Regions from separate parts of the Virgibacillus tibetensis genome, predicted to be linked through region 3. Evidence: riboswitches for the same ligand, from Rfam matches in the RefSeq annotation. Region 3 holds a riboswitch; each other region holds the start of a gene.

Region 1 (6,587 bases), on a different contig from region 3:
ATGCAATCGCATAATTACGACCCAGTCGCTTTAGCCATATAGCTATTAACAATAAGCTAATCCCCGCGAGCAGCTGATTTGCTGTTCCAAATAACGGCCATAGCAGATACCCTCCAGATCCAAATCCTCTTGGTCCTTCCGGTAACAGAACTAAAGCTGCACTCGACACAACAGCAACGCTAGTCGCTACATGCGTTCTTGTCAGTGCAGGTATCTTATATTCAACACCCAGTTCCGCAATAATATAACGCATTAAACGTACAGATGTGTCCAGGGTTGTTGCAGCAAAACTTACGATTATAACAGACACAATGGTTGTCGCAATATCAGGTGGTATTGCTAAGCCTGTAGCAAGGACGGCAGCGCCCTCTACAAAGACACCAAGACCAACTGCGTTTGCATCTGTAAAACTGCTGTATGTTGCTAAAAATTCATCTGTATTCGAAAAGAATGTAGCAACGGCCAGAATCGCAACTAACGCCAGAATACCTTCACCAACAGCACCTAGATAACCAACAAATCGAGCGTCCGTTTCTTTATTCAATTGCTTAGACGACGTCCCGGAAGAGACCAGTCCATGGAAGCCTGAAATGGCACCACAGGCAATTGTAATAAACAATAAAGGGAACCATGATATGTCTGTATTAAGATTCGCAACAGGGGCGGTAATTTCTGGATTTAAAAAGAGCAAGCCCAGATACAAAATCCCCAGACCAACCAAAAGCTGGTGAGAATTAATGAAATCCCGTGGCTGCAATAGCTTCCAAACAGGTAATGTGGATGCAATATAGACATATACCATCAAAATAATAATCCATATAAAGAAAGCAGAGGAAACTGCGCCTAATCCAAATAATCCGGTGCCATCCTCACCACCCATATAACCAACTAAGTCTATTTGCAGAAACTCTATTCTGCTGGCCATAATAGCAGTTAGATACATGACTGCTAATGCAATTAAAGACGGAACCAGCATCTTTGTATTTCTCTTATATACAGCATATCCAATCCATATTGCAAGTGGAATCTGAATAAATACTGCCAATACACTTGCTGGATAAGAAATAAATAGATTGGCAATTACCCATGCAAACACCGCATTAACCATTAAAACAAGGATTAGGATAATAAATAAAAATAAAACCTTTGCCCTTTGGCCAATTAAACGGTGTGCTAATGTACCAACTGATTGCCCTTTGTTTCGTACTGATAGAACTAGAGTACCAAAATCATGGACTCCCGCCGCAAATACCGTTCCTAATATTACCCATAAAAATGCTGGCAGCCATCCCCAATAGACAGCAATTGCAGGACCAAGAATGGGTGCTGCTCCAGCAATGGAAGTAAAATGATGACCCCACAAAACAAACTTATTTGTGGGAACGAAATCCACCCCGTCCTTGTATCGATGTGCGGGTGTAACATAATTGGGATCCAGCCGAAAAATCTTTTCCGCCACAAATTTTGAATAATAACGATACCCTAAAGCAAACACAATGATACCAATAAGTGCAACTAAAATACTAGACAATACGTTCTACCCCCTCCAAATTTATTAGGACAGTCCCAAACAATCTTAAAATAAAATCAAACGAATAATCAGACTTATCCTATATAACGCTATGTATAAGCATTTCACATTATTACAATCTTATGTTAATTCAAAAATATACAAATTGCAACATAGTTTTACCATAAAAAAGAACTGTATCAATTAGAACAGTTCTGTGTAAGAATAAAGATTTTTATAATATAGCTTACTCTGTCGATATATATTGTTCGATAATTTCATCACACCACGAGCATATCAATTCTGTCTAAGTGGAAATGCATCCTACAGAAGAAATACAGCAAACAGAGTAGTTACGAATAAACCAAGCATAACAGGAAGGAAGTTTTTCCGTACTAACTCCATTACAGAAACACCACAGAACCCTGCAATTGCTATTAATGAAGACCAAGCGACCAATGTCCCTCCTCCAGTCCATATCGAACCCATTTGACCAATCGCTGCTAAAGTCGCAGCATCAATCGAACTATTTTCCAGCGATGCAGCAAGCGCTCCGGTAAGAGGCAGACCGGAAAATCCCGATCCATCAAGTCCTGTAATGATACCAATGATTAATATACTAAACGCGGCAAATAATGCACCTTGCGGCAAGAAATCCTGTGTCGATTGTACAAGGTCAAATAATAAAGATGGGGCATTTTCTTCTACCCCCAGTATACTTCCTGAAAAGTCAGAACTTCCCAAGAAGAAAAATCCTGCAATTGGAATAACAGGCCCCATAGCTCTGAAAGCAAATACAAAACCATCTGTAATGTGAGAACTAATGTAATCCAAGGCATGTTGTCTTCCGAACGCTACTGTTGCTAGCAATAGAAGGATAACAGCAACACCACCAACAAACGCTGCCCCGTCTCCTCCTTCAAGTCCACTCATTCTGCCAGATAATAGCTTTTCGTAGACCATATAAATAACAACACCAAGTAGTGTTATCGGAACCATTATTGCAAATACCTTACTCCATGCAGATAAATTCTTAGCATATGCTTTATTCGCTGATTCTGTTGTGGATTGCATATTTTGCAGATCTAACTCATTTTCCTTATCACCTTTAGACCGGATTGATTTACGGTAGAATAAATAAGCCAGCAGAATTGCAACACTACCTGCCACCACAGATAGGATAAGAGCTTTATCTGCAACTAACGCCGTATCAACACCAGCTGAGGCAGCTGATAAACTAGGTGCAACCTGCACAATATAGTCAGAAGAAAGCGCCATCCCCTGCCCTGCAAGCGCTATGGCAACCGCAGCGGTCATAACTGGTAAGCCTGAACGTACAGCAGCAGGTACTAATAACGCACATATGAGTGGTACTGCGGGTGTCGGCCAGAAGAATAAAGATATAACAAAAGTCACACCTACGAGAACAAAGAATGAAACATGACCATTTATCATCATTTTCTGGATTGGCCTGATCATTCTCTGATCAGCACCCAAATCACGTAACGAATGCAGTAGGGCCAACATGAAGGTAATGATTAAAAAAATACTGAAAAGCTCTTGCGCAGCTACTAAATTCGCATTAAAAATGGCTGTAAATCCATCAATTAAACTCCCCTTGTATACCCAAGCTATGACAAATGTTCCAAGTAAGGTTGGTAACACAACCCCCTTACGGAAAACCATGGTACCTATAATTAGCAGTGTGAATAAACCATACAACCAATGAGAAATTGTTAGATCCATGTATACCTCTTCCTTTCCTGATGAATAGTCCTATAGCCTATGCATAACACAAGCTTAGCGCTACCAAGCTAAGTTCAAGTCCGGTTTACATGTTTAATTCTTTTTCACCTGGGAATATAATAATTGAACAACTTAAGAGGAGGAGATACTACTTGAAACCATTTATTAAGACGTATTCAAATGATGAACAACTTAAGACAGATATAAGCCTTTTAAAGGATAAGGGTGTAAACAAAGAAGATGTGTATGTTTTATCACATGATGAGGATCGAACAAAACGCATAGCTGGAAGTGCGGACACGAATACCATCGGAATCAAAGAAATGGACTTTGGCAATGCGGTAGGAACACTATTCAGTAAAAAAGGCGATGAACTACGCACGAAGCTGGAAGAAATGGGGTTCTCCAAAGCGGAAGCAGAAAATTATGAAGAAGATATGGATGAAGGTAAAGTGCTGTTAATTGTGACAAATAATGAAGCCGTAAATAGCTATTTACTTTAAATAAAAGTGGACAACCTAATGCGCATAGGTTGTCCTTTTCATTTTACATCGTTTTATGATTTTATAATAATTGCAGCAAAACGTGAGGGAATGAACCAAATGAAAAGGTAACCTCTTTTATATGAAGAGGTTACCTTAATGTGAGCGGACTAGTAATCTTTTAAGACGCGTTTAATAATGTTTTAGGCTGCTTGTGGAATAAAAAGAATACAAGCACGGTACATAAAATAAAGGATGGTAACATATAAGAACCATTATATACTAACGAGTACAACCAGACTGGCTGCCCTTCAATTGCCGATCCAAAAAATACGATGCCAGCAAAATAGTGTGCAATAAAACGTAATACTGACCCTAGAAGCACGCCGAGTGCGATATACGTAAGGTATACCTTAGTACTCTTTTCTTTAACTGCTTGTTGGATTTGTTTTGCAAAGATACCAGCGAACCCTAATACGGTAAACGCAATAGCATAATCAATAAACCCTTGTAATGGGTGCAGGATATATGCAGTACCTGTAGCAACCTGCAATACCCCCCATAAAAACCCTGCAAGCAAACCGCCTTTAATTCCCCAGCGAAATGCTATGATAAAAATCGGAATCATTGCAAAAGATATGGATCCACCCTGTGCCCAAATTTTGAAGGACAACGGAAGAATATCCAACAATAAAGCCAATGCTGTAAAAATTGCTACCTCAATTAAAAACAATGTACGCTTTGATTTCATCTAAACTCTCTCCCCTTTTTAAAGCTAAGTTCTATTTTTTGCACAAAAAAAGCAATGCCAAGGGGAAGACTTCCTGATGGGGAATCCGCTCACATTGCTTTTATTCCATCAAAAAAGCCACCATCCCTACGCTAGTATTAACTAACAGGTTCAAAGGGTAAGAACAAATTTGTTCACTCTCAGCCAAATGGCTCCCCCTGAAGGCTTCTATTATATTGCTTTTTTCGTTACTTATAGTATACCGTATCAATCATATATTTACAATTTTACATAACATTCCTTACTAGAGTGAGAGGAATTCCTCTACGTCCTTTACACATAACTGGATGGCAGACTCCCAAAAATCAGTAGTTGTTAAATCTACGTTTAAGTGCTTTCTTGCCAATTCTTCCACATTCATCCGTCCAGTATCCCTAAGCAACTCAATATATGATTCTTCAAAGCTTCCACCCTTCTCCTTTGCATGCGCATAGATACCCAAGCTGAAAAGATAACCAAATGTGTAAGGGAAATTATAAAACGGCACACCTGTAATATGGAAGTGAAGCTTAGACGCCCAGAAGTTTTGATCGTACTCTTCAAGCGCATCACCATATGCCTCTTTTTGTGCTTCGATCATCAACTCGTTTAATCGATTCACGGAAACTAAACCTTCTCTTCGTTCTTCATAAAAATTGTTTTCAAAAATAAAACGGGCATGTATATTCATAAAGAAGGCAACGCTGCGTTGAATTTTGTCTTCTAGTAATGCCTGTTTCTCTTTTTTATTTTGTGCACCTTTCACAGAAGCATCAGCAACAATCATTTCTGCAAATGTAGAAGCTGTCTCAGCAACGTTCATTGCATACCGCTGGTTTAATCCATTAACATCATTCATTACATGCTGATGATAAGCATGCCCTAATTCGTGTGCAAGTGTTGCAATATTAGAGGTAGTTCCAGAGTACGTCATGAAAATACGTGTTTGTTCACTATCCGGAAAACTAGTACAGAATCCACCTGGACGCTTACCAGAACGGTCTTCCGCTTCTATCCAGCGTTTATCAAACGCCATCTGAGCAAAGTCAGCCATTTTCGGACTAAACTCCCGAAATTGCTCAACAATAAAGCTTGCTCCCTCTGTATAACTGGACTTTTTAACAGATTTAGTCACAGGAGCACCAACATCGTACATGCTCAGTTTCTCCAATCCTAATATTTCAGCCTTCTTTTCAAGAAATTTTACAAAATGATGTTTATTATTCGTTATCGCCTTCCACATAGCGTCTAATGTTTCTTTCTGCATACGGTTAATGGTTAAAGGTTCTTTTAAAACATCAGCCCAGTTTCTGTGTTTATAGGTTTGGAGACGAAAGCCTGCCAAATGATTTAAAGTTTGTCCAAATAAATCAGCCTTTTCTTTCCAAGCTTTATCTAATTGTTCAAAAACATGCTTGCGAACTTCCCGGTCGGGGTTGCTTAACTTATTGGAAGCCTGCCCTACAGAATACGAGTTAGTTTCTCCCTCCTCTTCTAGTTCCACACTCATACTTCCAACAATGGTATCGTACATTTGACTCCATCCATGATAACCATCTACAGCAAGATCATTAATCAGTATTTCGTTCTCTGCCGATAATAGTTCTTTTGCCCGTTTTCTATTTTCATTAAGTACAAAAGAAATTTCTATTAATTGCGGGTGGAGCATCATTTCTTTCCATGCAGTATCATCAATTAAGACTAGCTTTTGTTCAAAATTAGTAACAACAGCGCTTAAATCAGCCTGTAATGCACTACGTTTGCCTACTAATAAATTAGCTTTATCATCGTTTACATCCTGTGCACTTAAGCAGCTGATAAAAGCAAAAGCTTCCCGAACCTTCTTCATAGTACTCTCTAAATGTGTAACAATACCTGCTAATTGATTTGTGCTGCCGCCTTCCTGACCAGGTACAAAGTTATCGACAGTCTTTGATAGTTTACCCATTTCTTCCTTAATGGTTTTGAGATAAGTAGTGAATTCTTCAGACTCACTTCCGCCTGGAAAAATAACATCCAAATCCCATGTCGGATTGTAGCTTTGCTGCATTAAATCGCTCCTCATAAAATAATAATTTCT
Region 2 (6,587 bases), on a different contig from region 3:
AAGATTACAATCAATCTGTAAATTACTTTGTTGAAGCTTTGGAATATAAAAGTCCCAAAAATGAAGACTATATTTTAAGTATTTACTATCTGTGTAATGCATTAATGGAAGATGACAGGAATAAAGAGGTAATATTTTGGTTAAATAAAGCACTACATTATATAGAAAAAAATGAACACTTGAAGGAGTACAAATATTCTTATATGGTCAAGCTTTACAAATATAAGTACGAAGATTTTGATAAGTACATTGAATTTGCAGAAAACGTAGTATTTCCATATTTAATTTCAATAAAAACCAAGGAGCTTATTCTATCCGTTGGTAATCTATTGATTGAATATTACAACTCAAAGCATAGGTATAAGAGATCCAATAATTTCTATAAAATAATGTTGGAGTTTATGGAGGTGAACTGAATATATGAAAAAATTATTCCTATCTTTTCTAGTAGTTCTAGTGTTAGGTCTTACTTCGCAATCAACATATTTTTCACAGGGGGATAACGACACACCAAATGAAGAACATCCAGATTACTTATAAAAACATCAATACAAACATGCACATTATTCCAGTGTAAATAATTTTCTATGTAAACTGAAATAATGTGCAATTTTCTTCTTTCACTAAAAGAAATACGAGGGGATTTTTAAGATTCTGATTAATTCCTAAATGGATCTAAAAATAATTATGAAGAGTTTTATTAATAACACATTCTTAGTTTTTTATATAGTTCATATTAATTATGCAACGCTAGAATCTCAAAATATTAAACAAATATTAGAATAGCCTCACTAATCATAGATAATGCTTTTTTTGTAGACGTAAAATGACGAAATAAAAAATGCAAATTTAATAATCACAAAATATCACTTTATCTAATAGAGGATATTCAGTACCTTTTTACAAGCTCAACCAAACTTTCAACATCAAATCCAGCCTCTCCCCCATCATTATATCCGTTAATCCCCTGACACCAAATACAACCCATCCGGGATATACTTCCGGCGACCCAAAAAGTACATCAATTAATGAGAGGAAATCCCAATAACAGTCATAAACAGAGGATTTCCCGGCATAATCTTCATACGCGGTTAAAAAGGCGTCGGCTGTTTCTACATTGTACAATATCGCCAAATTGATTCGGCAATGCCCGACATCAATTCCGGCTGTTCCTCTGCACGCATTAATCCAGTCACTATGCCGCTAACGGTATCATTTTTCCATAAAACATTTGCAGGGTGGTAATCGCGGTGGATAAAACATTCTGAATGACAGGGCACGGGCCTTTTACAATATCGATTGCTTTTCTCCATGCACCTGGAACGCTTGACCAAGTTGGCACTTCCACTGTCGAAATATCATTATATGTAAAATACGTCCAAGAAAACTCCTTTGCTTTGCATCAACTTCGTGTATCTTCTCAAGAGCTTCTGCTAAACCATTCAGCCATTTCCCCATATGTTGAGGGATTAATTCCACTTACCCTTCAAGCATCGTCATTAAAACCGCCAGCATCCCGCAACGTCGACCACTCTCATCAAACGCGATTATTTCAGCTGTAGCTACTTCCACCCGAGAAGCCAAACGCAGAATTTCCGCTTCATGTAGAGCAAGATCTAGTTCCTACATTAGCCATTCCTTGTTATCAAATTGACGAATAACGACATCTTTTATTTGCCCCCCTATTTGAATGGAATTGTGATGCAATGTGGACGATGTGCTACCTTTCAGTTTATTAATCTCAATCATTTTAACATCGGCATCCACTTTCTTTAAAATCCAATCTACCGTATTCGGGGGCAAACCGCCGACGGTCTTGACGAATTAAAGGCGATATTTTTACCAACTAATTATCGTACGAAGATGATTCATTACTGGGTCATCTTTTTTAAATTTAAAAAACATATTGAAAACCGTTGATTAAATTCATTAAAACACCTTGAATATGTTATAAAACATGAAACAATATTATCGTTTGCCGGCAGCCAAGAGGTCAGCAGTTCGAGCCCGCTATGCTCCATTGATACATTTAAGGATAGTAAGACACAACATCAATGCCTACTATCCTTTTTATTTTGTCTGTTTTACACAAAATCTATTAAGTACGGTGTAGCTTGTTATTGACGTAACTCCGCTTACGGAAATACACATCGCCCAAAGGGGTGATCGCTGGACAAACCGGGGTGAACGCGGGATAAAGTGGAGCGATCGCTGAATGAATGCAGGGCAGCATTTATGCCAAAAAGGTCGTAACGCGCACGTATGAGATTGGACGGTTTTGACGCTTCTCCCCCGTTGGAGTCTCCGTGTATTTCCTCCACTTGTGTTATGCTTTGTTGACTAACGATTGAATTACAGAATTGGATTGAGAAATGAGCTAATTCTAAAGATAAGCGAAGGAAGAATTAAACCTCAAGTAAGGAAAGGAGTTGGCGGCATGCCCGCAAATAAAAGTATAGAAGTTGAAGAATTTTTGAATGGCTTACCTGAGCATATTAGAGAAATCACAGTAACATTGCGCAACCTCATCTTTGATACATCAGAAAATATAGTGGAAGAAATGAAATGGAACAAACCCTGCTACATAGAAAATGGATTAGTTTGTTACCTCCAAACTGCCAAAGGTCATGTTAATCTGGGGTTTTACTTCGGTGCAAGCCTAGAGGATAAAGATGAATTACTTGAGGGAACGGGTAAGAAGATGCGCCACATCAGAGTTACTTCACTTGAGGAAATTCAGCCTGCCAAATATCAGGCACTTATTAAAGAAGCAATCAGACTGAAGACTTGATTGAAAATCTTCAGAGTCTACCTCCACCGACTACAATGATTCTTGATCTCCAAGGATACTTATTGCTCGTGACTCGTGACAAACATATTTATCTTTGATATGATTTAAGTACCAAAATTTCATAGTAAAATTACTACTAGGGGTGCCCAATAAATCGTGGGCTGAGAGGAAAGCGCGTTTAAGCTTCCGACTCTTATGGACCTGATCTGGATAATACCAGCGGAGGGAAGTAGCAGACGATAAGTCTAATCTATTTCAGCTTATTTTAAGCCAGGTCTTCTTGTGATGAGATCTGGCTTTTTTGGTGCACTTTTTTAGAGGAGGAATTGGATGAATCGAACACAGTTAATAACGACCATGTCCGTATTTGTAGCAATTGGAACACTGGGGGCACAACTACTTTGGTTTCCAGCTGGGATTGCCAAGGCTTATCCTGTACAACATGCAGTCAACGTCATGGCGGCCGTGATGCTTGGTCCAGGGCCTGCTGTAATTATTGCATTTATGATTGGTTTACTTCGTAACATGCTTGGTCTTGGTACCCTATTGGCATTTCCAGGTGGTATGGTTGGTGCTCTCTTAGCTGGATATCTTTATCGTCATTTTAAAAAGAAGATATGGGCTGTCGCTGGAGAAGCAATTGGATCAGGAATCATTGGGGCTCTCTTTGCAGTACCTTTTGCAAAAATTCTGATGGGTACTTCTGCAGGTGCATTATTCTTCATGCCATCTTTTCTTGTAAGTAGTATTACCGGTGCATTTATCGGTTGGTTCATTGTATCCCGCGTTAAACAAAAGAATGTATTACAAAACATATAACCAGGAAACTACTGGGGGAACTATCCCTGCTGAGATAAGGTGTTAATCCTTAGTCCCTTGGAAGCTGATCTGGATAATTCCAGCACAGGAAAGTAGTCGGAGGAAACATCAACAAACCCTCTATTTAATCTACTTTCACTCCTGTTAGTTCCGAAACTATATAAGGAGGCTATTTCTATGACATTTACAAATCAATCAGGAAAAAGCATTGCATGTTCACTTACAATAGCTGGTACTGACCCTAGTGGTGGTGCTGGAATTCAAGCAGACTTAAAAACGTTTCAAGAATTAAAAAGCTACGGCATGTCAGTACTAACATCCGTTGTTGCCCAGAATACAACTGGGGTTCAAGGGGTGCATCATCTACCCGTTGAAATGATCGAACAGCAGCTGGAATCTGTCCTTTCAGATATGCCAGTCCATGCATTCAAGACAGGTATGATTGCTAATACAGATATGATGAAAGTAATCAGTAAAAAAATTTCGAGCCTGGATGTACCCTATGTGATGGATCCAGTAATGGTGGCAACGAGTGGAGACCCGTTAATTTCAGAAAATGCACGTGATTTTTTGAGGGATAATCTTTTACCACTAACAGCTTTAGTCACCCCGAATATCCCCGAGGCAGAATTTATTACGGGAGAAAAGATAGAGACAGTTGATGATATGAAGCAGGCAGCTGTACAAATTGTAGAACAGTTTAATGCAGGAGCGGCACTTGTCAAAGGAGGACATATGGAGGGTGATGCTGTAGATTTTCTATATGATGGGTCTGAACTGCATACCTTCTCTGCTAAACGAATAGATACTACAAATACGCATGGAACGGGCTGTACGTATTCTGCTGCTATTACTGCCTATTTAAGTCACGGGGCACCCTTACAACAAGCAGTCAAGCAGGCAAAACAATTTGTTACTGCCGCAATCCAGCATTCTTATAAACTTGGCTCTGGAAATGGTCCTACCAACCATTGGGCAACTAGGGAGGAGAAAGTTAAACAATGAATTTTGATATTATTAAAGAAGTCCGGGAAAACACCCCATTGATTCATCATTTAACAAATCAAGTTGTTATGAACTTCACAGCTAATGGTCTATTGTCTTTTGGTGGCGCTCCAATTATGGCCAAGGCAGAAGAAGAAGCTAATGAAGTAGCAAGCATTGCGAATGGGGTACTTATTAACATTGGCACTCTGACCTCACAGGAACTCAAGGCCATGATACAAGCCGGAAAGGCAGCCAATAGAAAAGGTATTCCCGTCGTGCTTGATCCTGTAGGGGTAGCGGCTACCCCTTTTCGTTCGGATGCTGTAAAGCAGATTTTAAAAGAAGTACATCCCACAGTAATCAAAGGAAATGCAGGTGAGCTTGCCCACCTGGTTGAAATTCCATGGAAAACTAAAGGAGTCGAATCCATTGGTGAAGGAGATGTGGAAGAGATAGCTTCCAAAACAGCAGAGATCTATCAAACTACTGCTATTGTCACTGGAGAAACGGATATAATTTCAACAGAAAAATCAATTATTCATAATAAAACCGGCCATATTCTTTTAACTAAAGTCACGGGGGCTGGCTGTTTACTAGGATCCATTGTAACGGCTTGTTTAACTACAAATCATCCCATAGAGGAACAAACGTTATCAGCAGTTAAGTTTTATGGGATGGCTGCAGAATTCGCTGCATCTCAAAAAGGTGTAACTGGACCTGGCACTTTCTTACCTCAGTTTATTGATGCACTTTCATTAGATGCCGATGTACTTGAGAGGAGATAAATCATGTCATTAGCAATAAAACAAAGTCTCAGGAAATATTTTATTATGGGTAGTCAAAACTGTGACGGCGATCCTGTACAAATACTGGAGTCTGCAGCCTCAGCGGGAATCACTGCCTTTCAATTTCGTGAAAAGGGAGTAGGTTCACTGACAGGAGACGAGAAACTCGAACTGGGAAAACAGCTGCGGAGCATCTGTCGCCATTATAAAATACCTTTTATTGTAAATGATGATATAGAACTAGTAGATGCACTGGATGCTGATGGACTGCATGTCGGGCAGGAAGATCAATCCGTGGAAGAGTTACGCAAGCTATTTCCAAATAAAATAATTGGGCTTTCTGTATCAAATAATTTTGAAGTGACTAACAGCCCCATCTCTTGGGTAGATTATGTTGGGGCAGGACCTGTTTTTGCTACAAAGACAAAGGAAGATTCCAAAGCTGTTGTTGGTTTAGAATGGATTATTTCTTTAAGAGAACAATTTCCCAACCTTCCCATAGTAGCGATTGGAGGGATTTCCACCAAAAATGCGGCCTCTGTACTTAATGCTGGAGCTGATGGTGTATCTTTTATTTCTGCGGTTGCAAAGGCAAATGATATAAAAAAGGCAGTAAACAATCTATAATTTAATCACAGAACGATAGGGAATCCAGATAGGATTCCCTATGGCATTTTTCCATTTATTGATCTATGCCAAAGTTAGTCGGTTTACATGTAAGAACAACGCTGTACTTCTGTTCATACATTTCTATCTAGAAAGGATAATAAAGTGAACCTTTAAGTAAGTGGGGAGTTCTTTTCACCCAAGGATAGCATGCTCTGTTAGGGAAGGCACAAGACAAGTAGCTGATGCGACTCAAGACCGAATTGTCCACAATTCTTATAAGATTCTAGTGGGTGGAGAAGTCTCTATGAGAGAACGTCTTGGCTTCGGGAGATCTAAATGATTCCAATAGAAGTTGAAAACCGTATAGCTAAGTAATTTTTTCGCATGTATTTACCTGATGAGGTGATGATTAAAGTTGAAGACAGACTATTACCCGCCTGCATATGGACTGAGGAAGAGGATTCAGATCATGATGAACTTGTTCTTTGGGCCATAGAGATTATTGATATGCAATTAGAGAATACAAGATTTAGAATAGGGAAAAAAAATAATCCCACTTGCTAAAGTAAACCATTTCAACTTCTTCAACTTCATGA
Region 3 (6,587 bases):
ATAATGCTGGATTTAGTAGGTGTAGTTGGAGCAATTTCCTTAACACGCTGCAACAGCTGCAGTGATCTGTCATACATTGCCCGTGCCCGTACACGCTTGGTCAAACGTCTTACGGTTTCGATATTGTGATTGAAGATATCTGGTTTGCTGTCCATTAATGTGTGTAAACTCTTGTAATCACCTTTCATATCTGAAGGTAGAATTTCAATTGTGCAGCCAGGGTTTGCTCTACGAATGGCCCGAACTGTTTCTGCAAAAACTGCAGCACCTCCATCCTCTAAATCGTCACGGGCAACTGCTGTAACTACAGCATGCTTTAACCCCATAATGGCGACGGATTCAGCAACTCTCTCAGGCTCTCCCCAATCTAACTCATTTGGAAGGCCGGTTTTTACTGCACAAAAGCGGCAACCCCGTGTACATGTATCGCCTAAAATCATGAATGTAGCAGTTTTTCGCTCACTCCAGCATTCATGAATATTGGGGCACCTCGCTTCTTCACATACGGTGTTTAAATTTTTCTCACGCATTAATTTCTTTAATCCGTTAAAGCTTTTATTTGTATTAATTTTTGTTTTCAGCCATTCAGGCTTTCTTATGTATTCCTGTTGTTTTGTCATTACCCATCAATCCCTTCTTTGATCTTTCCAGTTTGCATAGGTTGCGCGTATTTTGAACTCGCTAACTCATATACTTCTTCCCACTGGTCCGGAGTTAGTGATATAGGTTGAAGAGTTACATCTAAACCATTCTCAAATCCTTTGCGGAAAGCTGTTTTTACTTCGTCAAATGGAACTGGCCTGCCGGTTAGTTGGTTAATTGTCGATGCCTTTTGAAAAAATTCCTTGCGTTTTCTCTGTTTTATTTTTTCAGATGGGAAGATAAACAGGTCAAAGAGCATTTCATCATTAATATGAAGTGGAATTGATCCGTGCTGCAGTAAGACCCCATTCCTTCTTGTTTGGGCGTTGCCGGATATCTTCTTGTCGTCAACTGTCAACTCATAGAAAGCAGTTTTTTCAAAGCAGACAGCGGTTTCATTTTTATCTGGTTTTCCACTTGGAATAGCATAGGTTGCCTGAATACCAAGGTTTTTGTAGCCTTCTAAAATACCCCTTGATAAAACATGATAAGCTTCCCGAATGGACCTGGGTATGCCTGGATGCTGTTCGGAAATGACAATACTGTATGTTAGTTCATCATCATGAAGTACTGCGCTACCACCAGTCAAACGTCTTACAAATTGGCCGTTATGAGCTTCCAACGCTTGAAGATCAATTTTACCTTCTGTCTTTTGAAAATGGCCAACGGAAAGACTGGGGGAAGACCATCGATAAAACCGTAGTGTGGGAGGAATCCTGCCCTCCCGGTGCCAATTAAGTAATGCCTCATCCAATGCCATATTAGTAGCAGCATCATGAAATCCAGTGTCCAAAAAACCCCATTCATCTGTCATATAAACCGCTCCCTTTAAATTAGATTATAGAGTCATACAAGTACTGCAAAAACAACTTTATAGTTCATCACTGTACCATTTGAAATAGCCCAATTCTATAGATGTATATACAGCAAAACCAAACGTTACTAACAGGATTACTGGAAAAGCCCAGTCCTTTTTAGCAATTACTAAACGCCGGTAAAATGATCGATTTTTATCCCCTGTAAAGCCCTTTGATTCCATCGCGACCGCGGTTCTTTCTGCCTTTCGAATAGCACTTGCAAGTAGCGGAATAGCATAACGTTTGTATTGATGAAATCTATCCTTCCATGTTAGAGCTTGATTCACTCCGCGTATACGGTGAGCAGCGTGTATGATTGATAATTCATCCTTCATCATTGGTAAAAATCGATAGCCTGCTAGTACACCGTACGCAATTTTTGGTGGCAACTTCAGCTGTTGTATAAGACTTAAAATAAAATCAACAATATTTGTTGTGAAAATAAACAATAAAGAGAGTGATGCAACACTCATCACTCGTAGAGATAAAGCGAGAGCTGTTAAGAATGATTCTTTAGGAAATTCCATTGTAAAGACAGCAATAACTTCGTTCGGATTATTAGGTGTATCAGCGAAAACGAGTGTAGTCCAAAACATTCCGAATGCAAGTATCGAAAAAGGTATGAAATACAACATGTACTTCTTCCAATCGACTTTACCACCAAGAAAAGTAAGAGCTATAGTACAGATCATAAAAAGAAGTGGTGTTATTGGATCGAAAATAAGTGCTAGTAAAACAACAAGCAGCATGATAGTTAAGGCTTTTATACTGGGATTAAGGTCATGTAGAAACATATTGGACTTCCTTTTCATAGATTCTTTTTAATTGAATGGGTAAAGGCAATTGCAGCTGCCATTGTTCTAACTTATCAGCAGGCATACCCCATAGCTGATCAGGTGTGCAATCAGCGACGAGCTGTCCATTATCCATTACAATTACCCTAGTTGCATACTGATTAACAATCTCCATATCATGAGTAATCATTGCAATAGTCGTCCCACGATCGTACCGGTCTTGTAAAAGTTTCATTAGTTCCATATTTGAATGTGCGTCCTGTCCAAAAGTGGGCTCATCCAGTAAAAGCATATGCTGGTTATCAATAATCATGGTTGCTACACTTAATCTTCGTTTCTGACCTTGACTAAGCGAGTAGGGGTGTTCATTAGTCAATCTAATGAGCCCGCAAACTTCCAAGATTGCATTAACACTTACAGTTAATTTTTTTTCAGGAATTCCTTTAATACGCGGACTAAAAGCAACTTCATCAAAAACAGTATTTGTAATGAATTGATGCTCCGGATTTTGAAATACAAAGCCAATTTCATCCCGTAAATTAGATTCCTTCCAGTTTTTCAGTGATTTTCCCTTCACCTTAATGATTCCAGATGTCGGTTTCTGAATCCCTGCAAGTATGCGTAGTAAGGATGTTTTTCCACTGCCATTGGCACCCACTATGGCTATAAATTCTCCCTGATAGACATTTAGCGAAATATTGCGGATGATTTGCTGTTTTTTACTGAACCAGGAAATATCGGAAGCCTCTGCAAAAACTTCTGATGTTGCATAGTTATTTTGCGTATACGCTTCCCATTCTGTCGGTATCCATAAGTGGGCCTGTTTTGAAAAATCATCTAACGTAAGTGGTACAGTTGCTAACCCGTCGTCTAAATGGTTTATTAGATACTGTGTTACTTTAGGGATCCAAATACCTTCCGATTCAAGTTCATGAAACTTATCTTTAATTGCTTTTCGCAAGGATCCATCGTAAAAAACCTCTCCTCGGCTGTTCAGCAGTACACATCTCTCAGTTAATTCTGTCCAGCCATCTAATTGATGCTCAATAATTAAAAGGGCACAATTGGTTTTCTTTTTTAAACGTTGAATAGTTAGAATTAAATCTTTTGTAGCAACGGGATCCAAATTAGCGGTTGGTTCATCTAAAATGAGTAAGGATGGTTCCAACGCAAGAATACAAGCTAGTGCAAGTTTTTGCTTCTGTCCGCCAGACAAAGTAGCTATTGGAAGTTTTTTATATGGAAGCATATCTACTAGCATTAAAGATTCATCCACTTTATCCTCCATCAGTTCATTGGGAATACGTATATTCTCCAGGCCAAAAGCTACTTCATCTTCAACAGTTTGCATACAAAATTGCGTTTCAGGGTCCTGAAAAACCACCCCAACAGATTGACTTAGTTCACCAGGGTTATAGTCAGTAGTCTTTTTACCATTAATAAAAACAAGTCCATTCATCTCTCCATCCAATTCACGCGGATAAAGTCCATTTAAACAGGATGTCAATGTGCTTTTACCACAACCACTTGGTCCAAGAAGTAATATGCTCTCCCCGTGTTCCATCTCGAAGCTTATGTTCGATAGTGTGTCTTCATTGAGATGGGTTTCAAATCGTAAACTAAGCTGCTCGATTTTTAAAAAGGGTGTCATGCTGCATTCTTCTTTCTATATTCTTTTCCTAATGCGAAACTGGACAGTACACCGGTTTTAGCTAACCCATCACTTAAGGCCTTACCTAATAAACCTGCGATTAAAGCACCACTAATAACGCGTGTAATAAACATCGCTATTACATACCCAGTAGATAATGCAACGTAACCACTCATAAAATAGCCATAAATAAAACTGGTTACCGCAGAGCCGACACCTGCTGCCATTAGAACCCAGGTGGAATAATTCTTCCAGCGTGTAGCAGCAAAAGCAGCTTCGGCACCAATCCCTTGTACCATTCCGGCTACAATTAACATGGGGCCAGCAGTACTTCCGATTAATACTTCCACCATAGCTGCAATTGTTTCAGATAAGAATGCAGCACCAGGCTTTCTAATGATATAAGCTACAATAATCGAAACAATAAACCATATACCGAAAATAAGGTCATAGCCTATTGGTCCAAAAAAGCCGACGAGGACCTTTCCAACAGGGAAAAAGGCTAAATAAACTACTGCAAAAACGACAGATAATGCTGCCATTACAACAATTTCTTTGAAGCGCCAAGTACTCAAATTAATTTACTCCTTTGTGTGAAGGACTATTAGCTGATATGGAAACAGTCATAACAGTATGACTCGATCCACCCTCAACAGTTGCTTTAAAAACCTGTTCCAACCCATTGAATATTGCAACTGCCTCCCCATCCAGTCGAGTAGAATAATGGGATGGGGAGACGGTGACATGCTTTTTCATTGCATCGATCTGTTCATAAATTACATCCATATAATCACCACCACCTAAAGGGTAGAGGGAAAATTTAGAACCAGCAAATTGCTTGATATCTTTAATTTTCTCCATGTTTTGTGGATTTTCATCCTCAGCCATATATGCATCTCCTGTTGAATCACCAGGACAACCTAAAGAGTATGTTGCTTGAAATGCTACATGCTCTCCTGTGTTAGCTGCATACATAAAAATAGCTTTTGTTACATCAAAAATATGGACAAGCTTCCCACGTACTGTCGTTGTCACGTCATCTGTTTTTAAATGAACCTTGGATGTATCAACTTCTTCTAACGAATCCTTAATAATATCGACAAAATTGTCACTCATAGGGTATATAGAAAAACTAACCCCCGCAATATCACTTTTTGTACAAGCTTGTTTAATCATACAAAAATCTCCTCCTCTATAATGGCAATAAAAAAGACTGCATCCCTGGGGAATGCAGTCTGGTTGTATGCTTTGTCAATAATTAATAAACGTAAGACATATACACGTCGACCGCACTTCCCCACGCTAGTATTATCCAGTTCGGGTTCAAAGGGTCAGAACAAAACAGTTCTTCTCAGCCGTATTTACAGCTCCCCCAGTGCTAAAGTTACTATGCAGTTTTCTAAATCTATCTTAACATGTGTAAATATAATGTAAAGTCATTTATTGGATTTAACATACCTATAGCGAATATTTACTAAGGCAATAGTTAATGTTATAACAAAGCACAATACATGTGGAGGAATTACACGGAGACTCGGGGGGGAGGCGTCAAAAACGCCCAATCTGGCACGTGTACGATTCGACCGTTTTGGCATGACCGCTGCGCCTGCCTTTATTCAGCGATCGTTCCACTTATTCCAGCGTTCGGCTTACTTTATTCCGCGCTTGTTCAGCTTTATCCCGTGTTCACCCCTTTAACCGAAGTGTATTTTCTGAACGGTTAGCTATGACAGTAACTAGCTACGTCGTACTTTATATAAATAGCAACAAACTATATGAAAAGAGCCAAAAAGTAGAGGGAACAATTCACTTGCTAATTGTGTCAAAATGAGATACAATTTATATAAACTATTCAGTCAGTTTTAAATTTATCTAAAGTAGGTGTGTAGAATGGCTCCAAGAATTTCAGATGAGGCGAAGGAAGAAAGAAGAATAACTTTACTTCAAGCTGCGTTGGAGTGCTTTTCTGCAAAGGGATATTATGCATCTACTGTAGATGATATTGTAAGCTACTCGAAACTGAGCAAGGGATCCGTTTATAATTATTTTAATAGTAAAGAGGAAATCTTTATTAATCTTCTACAACAACAAAGAACGGTTGCAATGGAAAGACTGCAAATCAGACTAAATGACATTAAGAGTCCGCTGGAGAAACTAAAATACTGGATTAATACAGATATTCCATACAACCTGGATAAGAAAAAGATGATGCGTGTTCATATCGAATTTTGGTTATATTCTAAGGAATCACCGGAAATGCAAAAGGTGTTGAAAGACCGGTTTGATGTTATGTTTGGAATGACTCAGCAGATAATTGTTGATGGGCAACAAGCGGGCGAAATTAATAAAGAAATTGACCCCGAAAAAGCTTCAGAAATGTTCTGGGCATTACATGATGGTATATGGTTACACGCAACTATTGGTTACGGTGAAGAGAAGTTAGAAGAACGGATTAGAGAAATGGAAAAGACGATGCTTTCTTATTTAATTTAAACCAATATTGGCTGGGCTTATTATTATAATAGATATCACTGCATAACAATAAAAAATAAACTGACTAGTCATTTTAAAAGGAGTGTGAGAGATAATGAGGTTAAAGATGCTAAACTCAAAAGGTAAGAATTCAAAACCAACTAATTTGAA

What was found. A riboswitch is a leader RNA that binds a small molecule or an ion and turns the genes downstream of it on or off. The one in region 3 is predicted to bind thiamine pyrophosphate.
Region 1: it holds a riboswitch for thiamine pyrophosphate, as region 3 does, so the genes downstream of both, thiT (energy-coupled thiamine transporter ThiT) here and QGM71_RS13685 (YkoF family thiamine/hydroxymethylpyrimidine-binding protein) in region 3, are expected to answer to the same signal.
Region 2: it holds a riboswitch for thiamine pyrophosphate, as region 3 does, so the genes downstream of both, thiW (energy coupling factor transporter S component ThiW) here and QGM71_RS13685 (YkoF family thiamine/hydroxymethylpyrimidine-binding protein) in region 3, are expected to answer to the same signal.

The regions. Positions count from the first base shown of each region.
Region 1 is NZ_JARZFX010000011.1:12,972-19,558, forward strand. It holds gene QGM71_RS16685 (carbon starvation CstA family protein) at 1-1,531, opposite strand, end outside; gene QGM71_RS16690 (hypothetical protein) at 1,835-3,256, opposite strand; gene QGM71_RS16695 (general stress protein) at 3,409-3,759, shown strand; gene thiT (energy-coupled thiamine transporter ThiT) at 3,920-4,489, opposite strand; TPP riboswitch at 4,596-4,697, opposite strand; gene QGM71_RS16705 (M3 family oligoendopeptidase) at 4,773-6,557, opposite strand.
Region 2 is NZ_JARZFX010000014.1:33,177-39,763, forward strand. It holds gene QGM71_RS18125 (helix-turn-helix domain-containing protein) at 1-416, shown strand, start outside; gene QGM71_RS21895 (phosphotransferase) at 1,113-1,313, opposite strand; gene QGM71_RS18130 (DUF1801 domain-containing protein) at 2,438-2,791, shown strand; TPP riboswitch at 2,920-3,036, shown strand; gene thiW (energy coupling factor transporter S component ThiW) at 3,122-3,610, shown strand; gene thiD (bifunctional hydroxymethylpyrimidine kinase/phosphomethylpyrimidine kinase) at 3,788-4,615, shown strand; gene thiM (hydroxyethylthiazole kinase) at 4,612-5,382, shown strand; gene thiE (thiamine phosphate synthase) at 5,386-6,009, shown strand.
Region 3 is NZ_JARZFX010000007.1:12,862-19,448, forward strand. It holds gene lipA (lipoyl synthase) at 1-620, opposite strand, end outside; gene QGM71_RS13665 (lipoate--protein ligase family protein) at 620-1,456, opposite strand; gene QGM71_RS13670 (energy-coupling factor transporter transmembrane component T family protein) at 1,514-2,293, opposite strand; gene QGM71_RS13675 (ABC transporter ATP-binding protein) at 2,280-3,944, opposite strand; gene QGM71_RS13680 (ECF transporter S component) at 3,941-4,519, opposite strand; gene QGM71_RS13685 (YkoF family thiamine/hydroxymethylpyrimidine-binding protein) at 4,521-5,120, opposite strand; TPP riboswitch at 5,222-5,328, opposite strand; gene QGM71_RS13690 (TetR/AcrR family transcriptional regulator) at 5,835-6,437, shown strand; gene QGM71_RS13695 (hypothetical protein) at 6,544-6,587, shown strand, end outside.